Regions from separate parts of the Streptomyces sp. NPDC006294 genome, predicted to be linked through region 1. Evidence: riboswitches for the same ligand, from Rfam matches in the RefSeq annotation. Region 1 holds a riboswitch; each other region holds the start of a gene.

Region 1 (4,970 bases):
TCTGGCGACGCTGCCGGTCCCGCTGCTGCTGGCCGCGTTCCGGTGGCTGGACCGGGTCGAGCCGGGCCCCTGGCGGAATCTGATCTTCTCCTTCGCCTGGGGCGCCTGTGCCGCGGCGCTGATCGCGATCGTCGCGAACACGTTCGCGACCCGCTGGATAGCGACGGCGACCGCCGATCCGGCGTCCGCCGACACCATCGGGGCGACGGTCGTGGCGCCCGTCGTCGAGGAGAGCGCGAAGGCCGCCGCGATCCTGCTGATCTTCGTCTTCCGCAGACGGGACTTCACCGGGATCGTGGACGGTGTGGTGGTCGCCGGTTTCACCTCCACCGGCTTCGCCTTCACGGAGAACATCCTCTACCTGGGCAGCGCGTTCGACGAGGACCAGTCGTCGGGCACGTCCGGCTTCGCCTCGGTGACCGCCGCGACCTTCTTCGTCCGGGTGGTGATGTCGCCGTTCGCCCATCCGCTCTTCACCGTGCTGACGGGCCTCGGTTTCGGTCTCGCCGCGCTCGGCGCGCGCCGCCACCGGCGGCTGCGGCGTATCGCGCTGCCGCTCCTGGGCCTGGCCCTCGCTATGGGCATGCACGCCCTGTGGAACGGCTCCGCGTCGATGCTCGGCCCGTGGGGCTTCTACGCGGTGTACGGGGCCTTCATGGTGCCGGCCTTCGGGCTGCTCACCTGGCTGACGATATGGACCCGCCAGCGCGAGCTGCGCACGATATCGGACGAGCTCCCCGCCTACGCCGCGGCGGGCTGGATGCCGGCGGCCGAGTCGCGGGCCCTGTCCTCGATGCGGGCCCGCGCGATGGCGCGCGACTTCGCCCGGCGCACCTACGGTCCGGCGGCCGGCCACGCGGTGTCGGAGTACGAGGCGTTCGCGACGTCGCTCGCCTTCCTGCGCCGCCGGGCCCACCGGGGCGCGGCGGACCCCGACTTCGCGGAACGCGAGCAGGAGCTGCTGCACCACCTCTGGCAGCGGCGCCAGGTGGCGAGCCCGTCACTGGCGTACGCGGACCGGGCGACGAGCCGGACACCGGCGCCGCCTCCGTACCGCGACTACGGCGGCTACAACCCGTACCGCTCCTGACCGCCGCGGAGGCCGGCGGCGGTGGTGCTCCGGGCACAGCCCGGCAGCCCTGGCGTCGGGGGGTGTGACGCCAAGGCTGCCGGAGACATGGATCTGCCCGGCACGGAGTGCGCACGGGTGAGCGTGCGGCGAGTCCCGTACCGGGCAGGGATCAGATGGTGAGGCCCTTGTCGCGCAGCCAGGCCATCGGGTCGATGCCGGAGCCGCCCGCGGTATGCACCTCGAGGTGCAGGTGGGGCCCGGTGACGTTGCCGGTGGCGCCGACGCGTCCGATCGTCTCGCCGGTGGTGACCGTCTGGCCAGCGCTCGCCGTCATCGAGGACAGGTGGGCGTACAGAACCTCGGTGCCGTCGTCCAGTTCGAGGACGATGCGGTAGCCGTAGGAGCCGGACCAGCCGGCGGCCTTGACCGTACCGCCGTGGACGGCCTTGACCGGCGTGCCGGTCGGGGCGGCGAAGTCCAGGCCGGTGTGCTGGCCGGAGGACCACATGGAGCCGGCCTCGCCGTAGGTGGAGGTGATCGTGTACGAGGAGGTGGGCAGGGAGAAGCTCTTCGCGAGCTCGGCGAGACGCTCGGCCTCCGCCTTGGCCCTGGCCGCCTCCTCCGCCTTGCGCTTCTCCTCCGCGGCCTTGGCCTCGGCCTCGCTCTGCTGCTTCGCCGCAGCGGCCGCGGCCTGTTCCGCGGCGAGCTTCTCCGCGGCGGCCTTGGCCTCCGCGTCCGCCACGGCCTGCTGCTGCTCGGCCTGCTGAAGGATGCGGGCGCGCAGGGCCTCACCGGCGCCCGCCGACTGCGCGGCGCTGTCGCCGTCGGCCACGGGCGCCGCGGCGGCGGTCAGCGGGGCGGCGTCGGCTTCGTCGCCGGCATCGGAGTCGTCGGAGATGAACGAGCCGACGCCCGGCAGGGACTTGGCGTCGGGAAGGTTGTCCGTGATGGCGTCGGGGAGCGAGATGGACACGGCCGGCTTGTCCTGCGCGGTGGCTATGCCACCGGCGCCGACCGCGGCGATCACACCGACGCCGAGCACCGTGGAGCTGCGGGCGAGTCCGCCGCGCTGCTTGATGACACGGTGCCGGCCGCGCACCGGGCGGATGGACTCCTCGGTGGGATTCCATTCCTCCCAGGCCCGCTCGGGTGCGTCGCCACCGGAGTGTTCGGACGCGAAGCGGGCCTCTGGGGCAGGCATGTTGGACGCCACGAAGGCGTTCTCCTTCCTTCCTTCTCGCCTACCGGGTTAGCTGACGGGTTCGGAGCAGGAAGGTCTCCTACGGGCGCCTCGACCGCGGACTGCACGGCAAGAGGTGCCCGATTCACCCCAATTGGTGGTTCCCCGGTTCCCTTGCGGGATTCGGCGCGTGCGCGCGGTGCCGACTCTGACGCCGGCTGGGACGACCGCGCTGCGTTATCGAACGTTAATAGACTGCGGGGCCGGATTCCAAGCTGTTCCGGTTGATCATTAACGATTCCGGCAGGGACTTAACCGGACAGAAGCGGGCGGAACCGGGCGACTTGATCAAACGTCAGGCCCGGACCTTTTTCTGATGTTGCGTCAAATGTTATGCGGAGGGGTGTTCTTCGATTACGGCCCGTGAGGGTCGCGCGGCCGGTGGACCGGTCGCGCCTCGGACGGCACGGGCCGGGCGGACCCGCATCATCCGTTTTCGCCGCCGGATCACGCCTCCGGCGGTACCACCGGCACCGTCCTGCGCCGGTCCGGCTGCCCCCGCGCCGGGCGGCCGACGGCCAGGAGTGCCATGTCGTCGTTCGACCCACCGCCGGTGTACCAACGCACGTCGTCGACGATCGCGTCCAGCAGATCCCCGGGCCCGGGGAAGAGCCGCCCGCCGAGCCGTTCGACCGGATCGTAGAAGACACCGCGGTCGTCACGCGCCTCCGTGACGCCGTCCGTGTAGAGCAGCAGCGTCGCCCCGTCGGGCAGCGGGAACTCCTCCGCACGGTCCGGCCACTCCCCCAGGCCCATCCCGAGCGGCAGCGCCGCCTGCTGCGGCTGGAGCACATCCAGCGCGCCGTCGGCGTGCAGCACCAGTGGCTCGGGGTGCCCCCGGTTCACCAGCCGCACCACCGCACGTCCGCGCGGGATTTCGCCCAGCACTGCGGTGGTGAAGCCCTCCACCGCGTCCAGGCTCTCCCGCCGGGTGCCCTCCCGCTTGAGCGCACGCTCCAGCCGCTGCCCCACACCCTCGAGCGAGCGCTCCTGCTCGGCGGCCTCCCGGAACGCGCCGATGATCACGGCCACGGTCCCCACCGCCCCCAGCCCCTTGCCGCGGACGTCGCCGACGATCAGGCGCACGCCGTACGGGGTGTCCTGCACGGCGAAGAGGTCACCGCCGATGAACGCGCCCTCCTGCGCCGCCTCGTACCGGGCGGCGATGTGCAGGCCGCCGATCCGCTCGGCCGGCGCTGGCAGCACGGCGCGCTGCGCGGTCTCCGCGATCACCCGGGCCGACGCCAGCTGTTCGCCCCTGCGCTGGACGACCCTGTTGATGAGCAGAGCGAGAGCGGCGACGGTGAACACCGTGCTGGTCTCGGTGACCGCGGTGATCTGGGCGGCGGTCCCGTTCACCACGTGCATGCCACTCACGCCCATGATCGCGGCGACCCCCATGAGCAGGGTCATGACGAACGTGACGAGCGGGGCGGCGAGGAGGGGAGCGGCGGCGAAGAACGGCACGGGGGTGAAACGAGGAGGTGTCAGCAGGTCGAAGACCACTCCCGCGACGATCATCGCGACGGGCAGGACCCGAACGAACCACGGAGCCCGTCGCACGCCGCCCTGTGCTCGCCGCTGCTGTCCCAAAGGTGGTCTCCTGCCGGGTCCGCTGACGGCTGCGGACAGTACCGCGCCCTCCTCAGGCTGAGCGTCGACACGCCGCGCAGCTACTTCCCGTCGTCCAACCGGGCGAATGCCGGGACGGTCGGAGCGACCACCGTGGAGGAGAGCCGGTGACCGGGGAAAAGCCACCGGCCCGGTGGTCGATCTCCAGGATCGACCACCGGGCCGGTGCCATCAGTAGCGGGGACAGGATTTGAACCTGCGACCTCTGGGTTATGAGCCCAGCGAGCTACCGAGCTGCTCCACCCCGCGTCGTGAACACAACCTTACGGCATCCCGAGCAAGATCAACTCCACCCTTTCCACGAGCCCTCCCGGACGCCGTCACATCGGCCCGCCGCCGTACGTCAGACATACGGGGGACCGGATCGACAGACATACGGGCAACCCGATCATCGGGGCACGACGAGGGGACGGAACGACGATGGACGACCACGACTTCCTGGCCGAGCGCTTCGAGGCACATCGCGGGCAACTGCGCGCGGTGGCCTACCGGATGCTCGGTTCGCTGAGCGAGGCGGACGACGCCGTCCAGGAGGCGTGGCTCCGGCTCAGCCGCAGCGACTCCGACGGGATCGACAACCTGGGCGGCTGGCTCACGACCGTGGTGGGGCGGGTCTGCCTGGACATGCTGCGCTCGCGTACGTCCCGGCGCGAGGAACCGATGGACGTGCGCCTGCCCGAACCGATCGTGAGCAGCGCGGACACCGTCGACCCGGAGCACCGGGCACTGCTCGCCGACTCGGTCGGCCTCGCGCTCCTCGTCGTACTCGAGACGCTGGGCCCCGCGGAGCGGCTGGCGTTCGTGCTGCACGACATGTTCGGGGTGCCCTTCGACGAGATCGCGCCCGTCGTCGGGCGCACCCCGGCGGCCACCCGCCAGCTCGCGAGCCGTGCCCGGCGCCGCGTCCAGGGCTCCGCCCCCGTCCCGGACGCCGACCTCGCCCGGCAGCGTGTCGCCGTCGACGCCTTTCTCGCGGCGGCGCGCGGCGGCGACTTCGAGGCGCTCGTCGCGGTGCTCGCCCCGGAC
Region 2 (4,970 bases), on a different contig from region 1:
GCCGCATGCCGCGGGCGGCGGCGCGGTCGAAGTCGAGACCGGGGTTGGCCTCGGCGAAGTGGTAGTGGGAGCCGACCTGGACCGGGCGGTCGGCGGCGTTCACGACGGTGAGGCGGGTGGTCTCGCGGCCCTCGTTGAGGACCACCGGCCCGTCGCCGTAAAGGATCTCTCCGGGGATCATGCGCGTCACGCCCTTCAGAGGATCGGCTCGTGAACGGTCACGAGCTTGGTTCCGTCGGGGAAGGTGGCCTCCACCTGGACGTCATGGATCATCTCGGCGATGCCGTCCATGACGTCGTCCCGGGTGAGCACCTTCCGTCCGGACACCATGAGTTCGCTGACGCTGCGGCCGTCGCGGGCGCCTTCGAGGATGTGCACGGTGATGAGGGCGACGGCCTCCGGATGGTTCAGCTTCACACCGCGTGCCCTGCGCTTCTGCGCCACGTCGGCGGCCACATGGATGAGCAACCGCTCCTGCTCGTGCGGGGAGAGTCGCACGCGTCCACCTCACTGTCGTCCGGCCAACTGATCGCCGGCCGCGATGGACCGCAGCGCGCTTCAACGGCCTGTTGACTCGCGCGCGGGTGTTCCACGACCAGGCGTCGAACCTTAGGACGCGGTTTTTTCCGGCACTTTTCCGTTGCGTTAACTGATCTTCCGCTCCCCCGGCGTCTGTGGCTCCCCCGGCGTCTCCGGCTGCGGGCTCTGCGGCTCGCGCATCGACATCAGCGCGCGCAGCCCGTCCTCCAGCACCTCGACCTCCACGTTGCCGAAGAGAGCCTGCTGGGCGATGAACCCCTGGGCGGTCGCGATGAGGGTGCGGGCCACATGGTCGGGGTCGACGTCCGCCTCCATCTGCCCGGACGAACGGTAGGCACGGACGAGGTCCGCCCATGCGCCGCGCATCCGGCCGTAGCCGTCGTCGAGGACCGCGGCCAGCCGCTCGTTGCGCAGGGTCTCCGTCCACACCTGGACGATCAGCCGGGCGAATGCCTGCCGGTCGCCGCCGGGCACCTCCTCGATCAGCATCCGCCGCAGCACCCGCCCGAGGAGCACGTCTGGCGTGGGGGGCGGTGTGGTCCGCGCCGCCTCCTCGAAGGCCGAGCGGATGCTGCCGAACGCCTCGTCGGCGATGGCCGCGATCAGCTCCTCCTTGCTGCGGAAGTACCGGTACACCGCCCCGGCCGACAGTCCCGACTCACGGAGGATGTCCTGCATGGACGTGGCGTGGAAGCCGTTGCGGGAGACGCAGCGGGCGGCGCCGTCGAGGATCTGGCGGCGACGTGCGTCGAGGTGTTCCTGGGATACGCGAGCCATGGGCCAAAAGTAAAACGAACATTCATTCTTGACAAGCTCGGATCGCGGCGGGACAGTGGCGACAAGATAAAACGAACGATCCTTCTCTTCAGGGGGTTCCCATGTCCGCTGCACCTCACCGCCGCGTGATCGCGGTGATGGTCCTGGTCCCGGTCGTGGCGGCGCTGGCCCTGTGGGCCTTCGCCTGGCCGGCCGCCAGGACCGCGCCGCGCAACCTGCCCATCGGCGTCGCGGGCCCCACCGCGGCCGCGGGTCAGCTCGAGCAGCGCTTCGAAGAGCGCGGCGGCGCCTTCGACGTCCACCGCTACGAGGACGAGGCCGCCGCCAGGACCGCGATCGAGGACCGGGTCGTATACGGGGCCGTGGTCGCCGCGCCCGAGGGCCCGAAGCTGCTGATCGCCACCGGAGGCGGCCCCGCCGTCGCCCAGCTGCTGGAGCAGGCGGTGACGGCGCAGGCCCCGCCGGGCGCCGAGGTGCGGGTGACGGACCTCGCGCCCCTCCCGGCCGGCGACCCGCGGGGCAGCGCGCTCCCCGCGAGCGTCCTGCCGCTGGTCCTCGGCGGCGTCGCGGCCGGCGCGCTGGTGACCCTGCTGGGCCTGCGCGGCACCCGGGCCGCCGGTGCGCTCGCCGGCGCGGCCGTCCTGGTCGGCATCACCGCCACGGCGATCGCCCACAGCTGGCTCGGCGTGCTCGACGGCGGCTGGTGGGCGGAGGCGGGCGCGCTGAGCCTCACGGTCGCCGCGGTCGGCGCACCCGTCGCCGGGCTGGCCGCCCTGCTCGGCACGCCGGGCATCGGGGCCGGAGCCCTGGTGATGGTGCTGCTCGGCAACCCGTTCTCCGGCGCGTCGTCCGCACCGGAACTGCTCCCCGGGCCGGTCGGGGACCTCGGCCAGTGGCTGCCGCCGGGCGCGGGCGCGACACTGATGCGCTCGGTGGCGTACTTCGACGGCAGCGGCGGGGCCGCGGCACTGCTGACGCTGTCCGTATGGGCGGCCCTGGGCCTGACCGCGGTACTCGTCGCCCACCGCCGCTCCCCGGCCCCGGCCCCGGCGGGTGCGTCACCCCGCCCCTCCGCCGTCCCGGCCGCCTGACCCCGCGAACGGGCCGCGCGTCCCCGCTGTAGCGGACGGGGACGCGCGGTCTTCTGCTGTGCGGTCGCGGAGAGTCCTGGCCGCGGCGGATCGCTGAGCGCCATGGCCACCGTTTACGACACGATGCAGGTGATCACCTGCGACGTGGCGACCACCCGCCTCGGCCGGGCCGCCTCGGTCGCGACCGCGCTGCTCGCCGCCGGTGCGCCGGGGAAGCGGATGGCGCTGCCGGGTGCCCGCGTCGTGATGCAGCAGCCCTCGTACCAGGAGCCGTTGCGCGGACAGCCGTCCGATCTGGAGATCCACGCCGCCGAGTTGCTGCGGCTGCGCGAACAACTGGCCGGGATGCTCGTGCGCCACACCGGACAGACTCCGGGGCGTATCGCCGGCGACCTGGAGCGGGACAAGGTGTTCGACGCGTCGGCGGCCAGCGAGTACGGCCTGATCGATCACGTCATCGCCTCCCGCAGGAGCTCGGCCGCGCCCTCCCCCGCCGGGAGGTGAGCCGGGCATGCTGCCGCCCGAACTGCCACCGCTGCCCGCTCTCACGCGCGCCGAGGCCGAGTTCGTCGACTTTTACCTCGAAGTCCTCGACCTGGTCGGCCGGACAACCCGGCCCGCTCCCCCCACCCCTACTCGGCCCTGCGCGCCGCGCAGGCGCTGGTCGGGCGGGGGCGGGCGCACTCAAGGAGGCCCTGACGCTCATGCGCGTACGGGCGAGAGCGAGGTGTACACGCACACGCACACGCTCACCGAGGCGTTGCGCGTACCCGACGGTGAGCGCAGGGCGAAACGGGTGACCGTGCCGCCGGTTTCGAGAAGTTGACGGTCGCTCTGCTGCCGCCAACCGCCGCCCGGCCAGCGGCATTCGTCGCCCGTTCGGTGGAGCTTCGCCGAAGTTGTTGCCTCTCGTGCGACTTGCGCCACGCGGCCACCGATCTGGCGCAGTCGACTGCTTCGCCGCTGGTACGACCATGTTTCCGGGTCACGGGAAAAGCGGCCCGACAGTCCTGCCCACCCGAAAGGGCCAGTCGTGATCAGCTTCACAAAAGCCGTTTCAACTCGGAAACCGGACATGGGTGGGTAACGATCCGTGGGACGACAAGCCCCCGTCACCTCGACGGGGCGGTCCGGGCGGACGCTGAGTCCTGCCGCCGCGCCGGACGTCTGGTCGACGGAAGTGCATCGGCAGGAGTGGAGGACCCGAGCAGTACGGCGTGACCGGCTCCCGGACACGCCTTGGGGTGAAGCCGCTTCGGCGGCCGGGCGTCTTCGCCGGTCCGAACCCGACAGGTCACCCTTCACAGGCGGCTGACGAAGGGTTGCGCATGACTGCGCAGATTCATCTCCCGCTCCTCTTCTCCCGGGCGGGCGCCGTATCGGCACTGACGATCGCCGCCGTGGGCGGCACACTCCTCGCCCCGGGCGGCGCCACGCCGGCCCACGCGATCAGCAGCCACGCGAGCAAGGCGCTCAAGGTGGCGGCGTCGAAGCAGGGATCGCCGTACCGGTACGGCGCCACGGGCCCCAACCGCTTCGACTGCTCCGGGCTGACGCTCTACTCGTACCAGAAGGCCGGGAAGATACTGCCCCGGACCGCACAGCAGCAGTACAACCGGACCCGGCACATCTCCGCCTCCGACCGCCGGCACGGTGACCTGGTGTTCTTCCATTCCGGCGGTGCCGTGTACCACGTGGGGATCTACGCCGGGAACGGCAGGATCTGGCACTCGCCGAAGACCGGGGACGTGGTCCGCCTGGCCAAGATCTGGACGCGGAGCGTCAAGTACGGCCGGGTGCGCTGACACCCCGGCAGTTCCCTCGCGGTGGCGCGCTGTCAGTGCGCCGTCGACTGGACCAGCAGCGTCGCGCCGAGCACGGTCAGCGCACCGCCGGACGCGCCCTCGACGGCGCGGGCGGTGCGCGGCCTGCGCAGCCACCGGCCGAGCCGGTCGACCAGCAGCGCCACTACCGGGAACCAGATCAGCGCCAGCAGCACGACGATGCCCGCCAGCAGCAGGGTGCGCGGCAGCACCGCGGCGCCGTCGGGAACGAACTGCGGAAGCAGGCTCAGAAAGAGCACCGGCGCCTTCGGGTTGAGCACGTTGGTGAGGAAGCCCTGCCGCAGGCCCCGTCCGACGCCGCTCACGGTCGCGCCCTCGAGCTCGGGGGCGTCCGGCCGCGCACGGAGCGCGGTCCGCAGCGCGCGGACGCCCAGGTACAGCACGTACGCGCCGCCGGCGATCTGCAGCGTCCGGTACAGCAGGGGCACCGTCGCGAGGAGGGCCGCGAGCCCCGCGACGGCCAGCGCCGTGTGGACGAGCAGACCGGCCGCGACGCCCACCGCGCAGGCGACGCCGGCGTGCCGCGAGGTGATCGCGTTGCGTACGACGACGGTGAAGTCCGCTCCGGGCATGGCGACCATGCCCGCGGCGACCCCGAGGAAGGCGATCAGCTGTACGTCCATGGCCCCAGACTGGACCGTCCGGGGCCTTAACGAGTACGTGCAATCCTTGCAGGCAGGTCTGAAGCAACGCTTAACCTCCGCTTTTCAGTTGGGAT
Region 3 (4,970 bases), on a different contig from region 1:
CGGCCCCCTCGGCAGCGGCTGCCCGGCGAGCATGAGGCCCGCGTCGACGAGTTCGGTGACCGTGTCGACGCGGATCACGCCCGCCTGTCGCAGCAGCGCCCCGACGGTCGCGTCCGGGATACGGGTGAAGGGCACGGCGTGCCCGGGCGGCGCGCTGCCGCTGTGCCGCGCGCCCTTGACGACGACGACCGGCTTGACGGCGGCGGTGCGCCGCGCGAGGCGGGTGAACTTGCGCGGGTTGCCGATGGACTCCAGGTACATCAGGACGACGTCGGTGTCGGGATCCTCGTGCCAGTACTGGAGGAAGTCGTTGCCGGACACGTCCGCCCGGTTCCCCGACGAGATGAAGGAGGACACGCCCGCGCCGCGCCGGTGCAGTCCGGACAGCAGGGCGATGCCGATCGCGCCGGACTGGGTGAACAGCCCGATCCGGCCGGGCGCCGGGGCCTCCGGCGCGAGGGAGGCGTTGAGCCGGACGGTGTCCGAGGTGCTGATGACGCCGAACGAGTTGGGCCCGATGATCCGCATCCCGTACGAGCGCGCCTGCCGCACCAGTTCGCGCTGCCGCTCCCGGCCTGCCGGGCCGCTCTCCGCGTAGCCGGCGCTCAGCACGACGAGGCCCTGGACGCCGTGCTCGCCGCAGTCGGTGACGGCCTCCGGCACGCGTTCGGCCGGGACGGCGACGATCGCCAGGTCGACGGGCTCGCCGATGTCGCCGACCGAGCGGACCGCCGGCACACCGTCGATCTCGCCACGCCCCTCCGGGAACGCGCGGTTCACCGCGTACACCCGGCCGGTGAAGCCCGCTCCGAGGAGGTTGCGCAGCGCGGTGCGGCCGACGCCGCCGGGCAGCCGGCCGGCTCCGACGACGGCGACGGAGCCGGGGGCGAGCAGCCGTTGGACCGAGCGCGCCTCTGCGCGCTGTTCGCGGCCGCGCTGCACGGCGACGGACTCCGCCGTCGGTTCGAGGTCGAGGGTCAGATGGACCGACCCGTCCTCGAAGCTGCGCCGCTGGGTGTACCCCGCGTCCCGGAAGACCTTGATCATCTTGGAGTTGGCCGGCAGCACCTCCGCGGCGAACCGCCGGATGCCGCGCTCCCTGGCGACCGCCGCGATGTGTTCGAGCAGGGCGGACGCGACGCCGCGCCCCTGGTGGGCGTCCTGGACGAGGAAGGCGACCTCGGCCTCGTCGGCGGGGGCGCTCGCGGGGCGGCCCTGCGCGTTGATCCGGTCGTAACGGACGGTGGCGATGAACTCGCCGCCGACCGTGACCGCGAGCCCGACCCGGTCCACGTAGTCGTGGTGGGTGAAACGGTGGACGTCCTTGGCGGACAGCCGCGGGTAGGGGGCGAAGAAGCGGTAGTACTTCGACTCGTCGGAGACCTGCTCGTAGAAGCTGACCAGCCGGTCGGCGTCCTCGGTCGTGATGGGCCTGATCCGGGCGGTGCCGCCGTCGCGCAGCACCACGTCTGCTTCCCAGTGAGCCGGGTAGGCGTGCTCCTGCGAGGTCTGCATGGTGCAAAGCCTACGGCGCGGCCCAGCGGTCGCGCCGCCGGTTGCCGGCGGGCAGTCTGAGGAGGCCGCACGGGCGGTCCGCCACCGCCTCGGACCGGTCGGAGAGCACGCCGGAACACATGAGAGACTGGTCTAGACAACCCGCTAAGACTTGAAGGGCAACACCATGGCTGAGCGCCGCGTCAATGTCGGCTGGGCCGAGGGCCTTCACGCCCGCCCCGCGTCCATCTTCGTCCGTGCCGCGACGGCTGCCGGCGTCCCCGTGACGATCGCCAAGGCCGACGGCAACCCGGTCAACGCCGCCTCCATGCTCGCCGTGCTCGGCCTGGGCGCGCAGGGCGGCGAGGAGATCGTCCTCGCCTCCGACGCGGACGGCGCCGAGGCCGCCCTGGACCGGCTGGCCAAGCTGGTCGCCGAGGGTCTCGACGAGCTCCCCGAGACCGTCTGACTCCCTTCTGAGCCGAGCCGGCCCCCAGTACGACAGACCGCGGTGCCCCGATACGGGGGGCACCGCGGTTCCGCATTCCCCGACCACCGCTTTCCCGGAACCGCCCACGCGCATTCCGCGAGCACCACGAATTCACGGACGCCGCCGGGAAAAGAAATCCACAAAAGAAACAGCACCGCACCACTTTTGTATACGCCGTCTGTTAATTCCGGCCGCTCGTGGTGTTTACGGGATGTTGCGAAGTCCTCACCCGCACGGTGCGCCGCAGCCGGTGCGCCCCGGCGGACCGCTCCGCGTGCAGCGCCGTCAGCGCCCGCGCCCGCTCGGCGTCACCGCGCGCCACGGCGTCGACGATCGCGCCGCGCTCGGCCCACGCCTCGACCGGCGCGGCCGGCTGCTCCACCGCGTACATCCAGGCGATCTTGTGCCGCAGCTGGGTGAGCAGCGCGGTCAGTCCCGGGCTGCCGCAGGACTGGGCGAGCGTCTCGTGGAACCAGTTGCCGAGGGAGCGCAGATCCTCGCCCTGGCCCCGGCGCGCCCTCTCCTGCCCCAGCCTGACCAGGCCGCGAAGCACCTTCAGGTGCGCCTCCGTGCGGCGCTGCGCGGCGCGGGCCGCCCCCAGGGGCTCCAGCAGCATGCGGACCTCGAGGAGGTCGGCGGCCTCCTGCTCCGTGGGCTCGGCGACGCACGCGCCCGCGTGCCGCCGGGTGACGACGAACCCCTCCGACTCCAGGGTGCGCAGCGCCTCGCGCACCGGGACCCGGGAGACCCCGTAGCGGCGGGCGAGCTGCTCCTCGGTGAGCCGGCTGCCGCGTTCGAAGACACCGGAGACGATGTCGTCGCGGATCGCCGTGCATACCGAGTGCGCGGGAATACGCATGACCGAACCTCCGCCTTGATCCGAGCGAAACGCAGCCGTTGGACGTGTCTTCCCGTGACTCTATTGCAATGTGCGCCGTTTTCCGACGGCGGCCGGAAAACCATGGAAATCTCTTGGCACGCACGGCAATCACGGAATGGCGGAAACGGCACGGAATAGGCCGAAGGCCCCCGGCGGGGGGCCGGGGGCCTTGCGAGCGGGTGCGACGGGCCGGCCGCACGGGGGGGCGCCGGGGTCAGACGGCGACGCCGTGCGAGCGCAGATAGGCGACCGGGTCGATGTCGGAGCCGTACTCGGCCGTGGTCCGCGCCTCGAAGTGCAGGTGCGGCCCTGTCGAGTTGCCGGTCGAGCCGGAGAGGCCGATCTGCTGGCCGGGCGTGACCTGCTGGCCGGCGAAGACGCCGATCGACGACAGGTGGCCGTACTGCGTGTAGGTGCCGTCGTTCATCCGGATCACGACGCTGTTGCCGTACGCGCCGTCCCAGCCGGCCTCGACGACGGTGCCGGAGCCCACGGCCACGACGGAACTGCCGGACGGGGCGCGGAAGTCGACGCCGGAGTGGGAGCCGGAGGACCACAGGGCGCCGCCGGTCTTGTAGCCGGTGGTCACGAAGGAGCCGGCGATGGGGAGCTGGAAGGAGTTCAGCCGCCTGCGCTCGGCCTCACGGGCGGCGCGCTCCTCGGCCTCGCGGGCCTCCTTGGCGCGCGCCTCCGCCTTGCGCTTGGCCTCCGCCGCGGCCTTCTCCCGCGCACGGGCCTGGGCGGCGGCCTCCTCGGCCTCCTGCTTCTGCGCGGCGGCCTGGTCGGCTATCTCGTCGGCGAGCGAGCCCATGGTGATGATCTGGGTGAGGCCGGTGTCCTCGACGGAGAGGGCGGCAGCGTCTGCGGCGAGAGCCGGGGAGGCGAGGGTTCCGACGACGCCGGTGGTGGCGAGTGCGGCGGCGCCGGCCAGTTTCGCGCTCCTGCGCGTCAGGCGGCTCTGGGCACGATGCTTCCCGGTGGCACGGGTGAACGCCATGGAGAGGCTGATCCTTTCCTTCCTTCTCGCCTACCGGGTTAGCTGACGGGTTCGGAGCAGGAAGGTCTCCTACGGGCGCCTCCGCTCGGGCGAAGGCGTCCGATTCACCCCAGGGACTGATTGGGTCCCCGGCTCCCCAGGCTCGCGCCTGACGGGGACTCGGCGATGACTGCCCGACGCCGCGGGCGCGACGATCTTCAGACGAACAGCCGGACCGACGCTAGGCATCTCGTCCGTCAATCGCCAAACCAACAGCCCGTTTTGTAGCGCATGCCACAGGGCAGACAGACAACCTCTCCCGCAAAACGGGCATACGACGGAACCCCGGCAAACGCTCCGAAGCCGGGGTTCCACTTGTCCGCGCCTGACAGGCGATCCGCCGCTTTCCGCCTTCTGCCCGATCGGCGGCTTCCGTTCAGCCCGTGACAACCGTCACTTCGCCGATGCCGAGCGCCTTGACGGGCTCGGCGATCTGCGACGCGTCGCCGACGAGCACCGTGACCAGCCGGTCCACCGGGAAGGCGTTGACCACGGCCGCGGTCGCCTCCACCGTGCCGGTCTCCGCCAGCCGTACGTACAACTGGGCCTGGTAGTCGTCCGGGAGGTGCTGCTCGACCTGGTCGGCCAGGGTGCCCGCGACGGAGGCCGCCGTCTCGTACTTCAGCGGGGCGACGCCCACCAGGTTCTGCACGGCGACGTCACGTTCGGCGTCGGTGAGGCCCTCGGCCGCGAGCGTACGGAGCACCTTCCACAGGTCCTCCAGCGCGGGGCCGGTGTTGGGCGTGTCCACGGAGCCGCTGATGGCGAGCATGGCCGCGCCCGAGCCGTCCGGCGCGGAGAGCAGCACCTGGCCGAAGGCCCGTACGCCGTAGGTGTAGCCCTTCTCCTCGCGCAGCACGCGGTCGAGGCGGGAGGTGAGGGTGCCGCCGAGGCAGTACGTGCCGAGCACCTGGGCGGGCCAGACGCGGTCGTGGCGGTCCGCCCCGACCCGGCCGATGAGCACCTGGGTCTGCACGGCCCCGGGACGGTCCACGACGATCACGCGGCCGGTGTCGTCGGCGGTGATCGCGGGCACCGGGTGCGGCGCGGCCTTGTCGCCCGTCCAGGTG
Region 4 (4,970 bases), on a different contig from region 1:
CCCGCAGGCGCTCGCGCGTCTCGGGGGCGAGCCGCAGTCCCTCGTCGAGGTAGCGCTCCGTCGTGCCCCAGGTCTGCCCGATGGCGTCGAACGCCGCGGCCAGATACTCGGCGCGGGCGTCGAAGAGCGGGCTGAGCAGCTCCATCACCTCGGGGGACATCGCGTCGGGCGAGCTGTCGCCGCGCCGGACCTTGTAACGTCGGTGCGGGTCGTTGGACTTGAGGTAGTCCGCCTCGATGGCGTCCCGCTCCACCCCGACGGCGAGGAGGGAGACGGCTATCGACAGGCCGGCCCGGTCCTTGCCCGCGGCGCAGTGCATCAGGGCCGGGACGCTGTCCTCGGCGAGAGCGTGCAGCACCTGGCTGTGCTCCGCCGTACGCTCCGTGATGATCGTCCGGTACGACTCGATCATGCGGCCGGCGCCCTTGCCGTCGGCGAGGATCGCCTTGAGCTGGTCCAGGTTCCCGTCGCGGACCATCTTCCAGAACTCGGCCCCGTCAGCCGGGTCGCTCAGCGGCAGATTCACATTGCGCACGCCGGGGAGTTCGACGTCCGGCCCCTCCAGCCGCTGGTCGGCGGCGTTGCGGAAGTCGAAGATCGTGTGGAGGCCGAGGGACGACAGGAACGCCGTGTCGGTCTCGGTCGCGTGTGCCAGGTGTCCGCTGCGGAACAGCCTGCCGGACCGCACCCGCCGCCCGTCCACGGTCGGCAGTCCGCCCACGTCGCGGAAGTTGCGCACTCCGGACAGTTCGGGCTCTGACGAGGTGGCCTGCGGCAGCTGCTGCGTCACGGGGACTCCTTCGGGGGGCGGTGGCCGGCGCTGCTCGCCGACGACGGCGCGGCCTTCGACCATACGACACACATTCATCGGGCAATCATCTTGTCCGCTGTTCGCGGGCGTTGGCGAGACTCCCTCCTTCCCGGCGTTGCCCCGGGCTGCCCGTACGACCGATGATGTTCGAATCTGTGCGGGGCTGTGAGTATCTGAGGGGCGAGATGATCGAGAATCTGAGAAACGGGCGTACGTGGATCCTCTCCGGGCCCGCGAGCAGTTACGCATTCCATCTCACCGACGCGGACGAGCTCGTCCATCTGCACTGGGGCGCCCGCATCACGGCCGCCGACGCCGAGGCGCTGGCGGCGCAAGGGCCGCCGCCCTACTGGCCGTTCGAGTCCCAGCTCGACGGGCGCGAGGAGTACCCCGTCGAGGGCGGCCCCCGGTTCGTCCGCCCCGCGCTGTCGGTCCGCACCGAGTCCGTACGCGGCACCGAGTGGGCCTTCACCGGCTGGACCGCGGAGGGCGACGAGCTGCGGCTGCGCTTCGCCGACGCACAGGTCGGCCTCGGCCTGACCCTGCACTACCGGATGCGCGACGACTCCGACGTGATCGAACGCTGGACCACCGTCGCCCACGACGGCGCCGGCCCGGACCTCGAACTCCTCCGGGCCGACGCCGCCGCCTGGACCCTGCCGCACCGGGACGCATGGCGGCTCTCCCAGCTGCACGGCCGCTGGGCCGCCGAGTCCCGGCTGGTCCGCTCCGAGCTCACCTACGGCGAGAAGATCATCGGCAGCCGGCGCGGCCACACCGGTCACCAGCACCTGCCGTGGGTGGCCCTGGACGCGGAAGGCGCCACCGAGGAGCGCGGCGAGGTGTACGGCTGCGCCCTCGGCTGGTCCGGATCATGGCGGATCGCCGTGCAGCAGCTCCCGGACAAAGGCGTACAGATAACCGGCGGGGCCGGTCACGACGACTCCGGGCTGCTGCGGCTCGCACCGGGACAGACCTACACCTCGCCCGTCTTCGCGGGGCTGTGGAGCGACGGCGGGTTCGGCGGTGCCAGCAGGGCGTGGCACGCCTGGCAGCTCGCCCATGTGATCCCCGGCGCTCAGGAGGCGCGTCCGGTGCTTTACAACTCCTGGGAGGCCACCGGCTTCGACATCTCGGAGCAGCAGCAGCTGGCCCTCGCCCGGCGGGCCGCCGGCATCGGAGTGGAGCTGTTCGTCGTGGACGACGCCTGGTTCGGGCGGCGCACCAGCGACCGTGCCGGACTCGGTGACTGGACGCCGAACCCGGACCGCTTCCCCGGCGGACTGGCGCCGCTCGCCCGCGAAGTCCACGGCCTCGGTATGCGGTTCGGGATCTGGGTCGAGCCGGAGATGGTCAACGCGGACAGCGACCTCTACCGCGCCCACCCCGACTGGGTGCAGCACCATCCGGGACGGACGCGCACCGAATTCCGCAACCAGCTCGTGCTGAATCTCGCGCGCGAGGACGTCCGGGAGCATCTGTGGAAGCAACTGGACGACCTGCTGTCCGGCGCGCCCGTCGACTATGTGAAGTGGGACTTCAACCGCTGCTTCACCGACGCGGGCTGGCCGGGGGAGCCGTATCCGCAGAAGCTGTGGACCGGCCACGTCGAGGGCTTCTACGCCCTGCTGGACCGGCTGCGGGCCGCGCACCCGGGCGTCGCCTTCGAGTCCTGCTCCGGCGGCGGCGGCCGGATCGACCTCGGGGTCCTCGGCCGCACCGACCAGGTGTGGACCTCGGACAACACCGACCCGCTGGACCGGCTCGCCGTCCAGCACGGCTTCAGTCAGCTGCACCCGGCCCGGGTCATGGCGGCCTGGGTGACCGACAGCCCCAACGTCCAGCTCAACGGCCGCCACAGCAGTCTGCGCTTCCGCTTCGTCAGCGCCATGGCCGGGGTGCTGGGCGTCGGGGGAGACCTCACACGGTGGAGCGAGGCGGAACTGTCGGAGGCGGCCGACTGGATCCGGCTCTACAAGGAGATCCGGCCGCTGGTCCAGCACGGGGAGCTGTACCGGCTGCGGGCCCCGGAGGGCGGGCTGAGCGCCGTGCAGTACGTCCGGGGCGACGAGACGGTCGTGCTCGCGCTGCTCGAGGCGCAGCGGTACGGCGAGCGGCCGCCGGCGCTCCGGCTGCGCGGCCTCGACCCGGCCGCCGCCTACGCGTGCGGGGACACCGGAGTGGTTCATCGGGGGGCGGTGCTGCTGCACCACGGACTGCACACCGGACTGAAGGGTGATCTGGACGCCACCGTGATCCGGCTCCGGCGGACGTGAACCGCGGTCGTAGTGCGGCACTAGATCACCAAATGCTTTCTTCTGTCCGAATTGGCTGCTTCGGCATAACGTGCCCCGTAAGCAGGGGAGATGGGCCCCGGCTGGTGAGCAGCGTCATATTCGTGACGTTGTGTGGCCGGGGGCGGCGGGTCAATTCCGTAACGTGCAAGGCGATTGAAGGGGTGTCGTCCACGGAGGGTGACCGGAATTCCCCGGCGATATCGGGCTCCGCATTGATCGTGGAAAATCCTCGCTTGTCCACGACTGCCCGACTCGCCTACGGTCACGCTCAATCCGGACGGAACGCCTAATCCTGCCGCCGCCCGGAATTCGAACCCACCCACGTGTGGCAGGAGCGGGGGACCCAGGTAGTACGCCGATTCCGGGAAAACCGGACGGCTTGGGGTGAAATCGCACAATCCGTGCGACCGGGCATCTCCAGCCCGAACCCGACAGCTCACCTCGTAGGCGCCGGAGAGGAATGCGCCATGCCCGCGAAGGGTAAGCACCGTCGTCCCAAGTTCAACCCGTTCACCCGCGGCTTCGTCGTCGCCGGCACGGGCGGCGCCGTCATCGCGCTCCCGCTGATCGGCGCCACGACCGCCACGGCAGCCCCCGCCGCCCCGGCGGCGGCTCCGGTCGCCGCGCCCCAGCAGGCCGCCCCGGCCCTCGCCGAGTCGGCGCTGCCGGCCGCCAAGAAGGCCCCGAAGACGTACACCGTCGTCGCCGGCGACTACCTGTCGAAGATCGCCGAGGAGCAGAGCATCCGCGGCGGCTGGAAGCAGCTCTTCAACGACAACCGCCGCGCCATCGGCTCCGACCCGTCGCTGATCCACCCGGGTCTGGAGCTGACGATCGGCGCCAAGTCCACGGCGAAGAACGACCCCGAGCCCCGCGCCGAGTCCAAGCCGCGCCCGTCGCGCGACGACTCGCGGGCCGCCGCTCCGCAGGCCCAGGCCCCGGAGAAGAAGGCGCCCGAGAAGCAGGCTCCCGAGAAGCAGGCCGCGGCCCCGGCGTCCGCGTCCGGCTTCAGCGCCCCGGTCGACGCGGCCGTCACCACGCCGTACCGCGCCTCCGGCGCGATGTGGTCCAGCGGTTACCACACCGGCGTCGACTTCGCCGCCCCGACCGGCAGCTCCGTCAAGGCCGTCGGCGCGGGCACCGTCGTCTCGGCCGGCTGGAGCGGCGCGTACGGCAACGAGGTCGTCATCCAGCACACGGACGGCACCTACTCCCAGTACGCCCACCTCTCCTCCCTGGCCGTCTCCGGCGGTCAGTCCGTGAGCGGCGGCCAGCAGATCGGCCTGTCCGGCTCCACCGGCAACTCCTCCGGCCCGCACCTGCACTTCGAGGTCCGCACCGGCCCGTCCTACGGCTCGGACATCGACCCGCTGGCCTACCTGCGGGAGCGCGGCGTCTCCCTCTGACCCGTGCGGCCCACCGTCCGGCAATTCCCGGAAGTCCCCGTTCCGTCCTGGCGGAGCGGGGACTTCCGCGTATTCCGGCCCGGCGAAAACTGACGGGTGGTAAAGATCACCCCCCGTCAACCCTTCCTTACGGTCGCGTAGGTCACATCCATAAAGGAATGATGTGCCCTTGTGGCAGACGATTCGAGAACAGAGAACAGTGGCGCATTCGGGTCGTACGCGGCGATCGGTGACAGCTTCACCGAGGGCGTGGGCGACCCGGGGCCCGACGGCAGCTTCGTCGGGTGGGCGGACCGTTTCGCGGTCCTGCTCGCCGACCGCAGGCCGGAGCACACCTTCCGCTACGCCAACCTCGCCGTGCGCGGGCGGCTCCTCGACCAGATCGTCGACGAGCAGGTGCCGAGGGCCCGGGAGCTCGCGCCCGACCTCGTCACCTTCTGCGCCGGCGGCAACGAC

The links. A riboswitch is a leader RNA that binds a small molecule or an ion and turns the genes downstream of it on or off. The one in region 1 is predicted to bind cyclic di-AMP.
Region 2: linked by a shared signal. The riboswitch ahead of ACFYOP_RS21740 (C40 family peptidase) and the one ahead of ACFYOP_RS31670 (M23 family metallopeptidase) in region 1 are both predicted to bind cyclic di-AMP.
Region 3: linked by a shared signal. The riboswitch ahead of ACFYOP_RS27265 (M23 family metallopeptidase) and the one ahead of ACFYOP_RS31670 (M23 family metallopeptidase) in region 1 are both predicted to bind cyclic di-AMP.
Region 4: linked by a shared signal. The riboswitch ahead of ACFYOP_RS03715 (LysM peptidoglycan-binding domain-containing M23 family metallopeptidase) and the one ahead of ACFYOP_RS31670 (M23 family metallopeptidase) in region 1 are both predicted to bind cyclic di-AMP.

What each region holds. Positions count from the first base shown of each region.
Region 1 covers NZ_JBIAHV010000024.1:69,959-74,928, reverse strand. Annotated here, with positions in the region: gene ACFYOP_RS31675 (PrsW family intramembrane metalloprotease) at 1-1,090, shown strand, start outside; gene ACFYOP_RS31670 (M23 family metallopeptidase) at 1,242-2,285, opposite strand; cyclic di-AMP (ydaO/yuaA leader) riboswitch at 2,296-2,451, opposite strand; gene ACFYOP_RS31665 (PP2C family protein-serine/threonine phosphatase) at 2,760-3,905, opposite strand; tRNA gene ACFYOP_RS31660 (tRNA-Met) at 4,120-4,193, opposite strand; gene sigJ (RNA polymerase sigma factor SigJ) at 4,365-4,970, shown strand, end outside.
Region 2 covers NZ_JBIAHV010000011.1:291,444-296,413, forward strand. Annotated here, with positions in the region: gene ACFYOP_RS21710 (urease subunit beta) at 1-181, opposite strand, end outside; gene ACFYOP_RS21715 (urease subunit gamma) at 196-498, opposite strand; gene ACFYOP_RS21720 (TetR/AcrR family transcriptional regulator) at 646-1,317, opposite strand; gene ACFYOP_RS21725 (ABC transporter permease) at 1,419-2,408, shown strand; partial or broken gene ACFYOP_RS21730 (ClpP family protease) at 2,493-2,912, shown strand; partial or broken gene ACFYOP_RS21735 (hypothetical protein) at 2,920-3,234, shown strand; cyclic di-AMP (ydaO/yuaA leader) riboswitch at 3,571-3,733, shown strand; gene ACFYOP_RS21740 (C40 family peptidase) at 3,737-4,213, shown strand; gene ACFYOP_RS21745 (LysE family translocator) at 4,246-4,875, opposite strand.
Region 3 covers NZ_JBIAHV010000017.1:74,521-79,490, forward strand. Annotated here, with positions in the region: gene ACFYOP_RS27250 (GNAT family N-acetyltransferase) at 1-1,515, opposite strand, end outside; gene ACFYOP_RS27255 (HPr family phosphocarrier protein) at 1,682-1,963, shown strand; gene ACFYOP_RS27260 (GntR family transcriptional regulator) at 2,166-2,843, opposite strand; gene ACFYOP_RS27265 (M23 family metallopeptidase) at 3,079-3,861, opposite strand; cyclic di-AMP (ydaO/yuaA leader) riboswitch at 3,874-4,036, opposite strand; gene ACFYOP_RS27270 (pitrilysin family protein) at 4,277-4,970, opposite strand, start outside.
Region 4 covers NZ_JBIAHV010000002.1:166,544-171,513, reverse strand. Annotated here, with positions in the region: gene ACFYOP_RS03725 (tyrosine-protein phosphatase) at 1-790, opposite strand, end outside; gene ACFYOP_RS03720 (alpha-galactosidase) at 997-3,087, shown strand; cyclic di-AMP (ydaO/yuaA leader) riboswitch at 3,415-3,571, shown strand; gene ACFYOP_RS03715 (LysM peptidoglycan-binding domain-containing M23 family metallopeptidase) at 3,576-4,514, shown strand; gene ACFYOP_RS03710 (SGNH/GDSL hydrolase family protein) at 4,686-4,970, shown strand, end outside.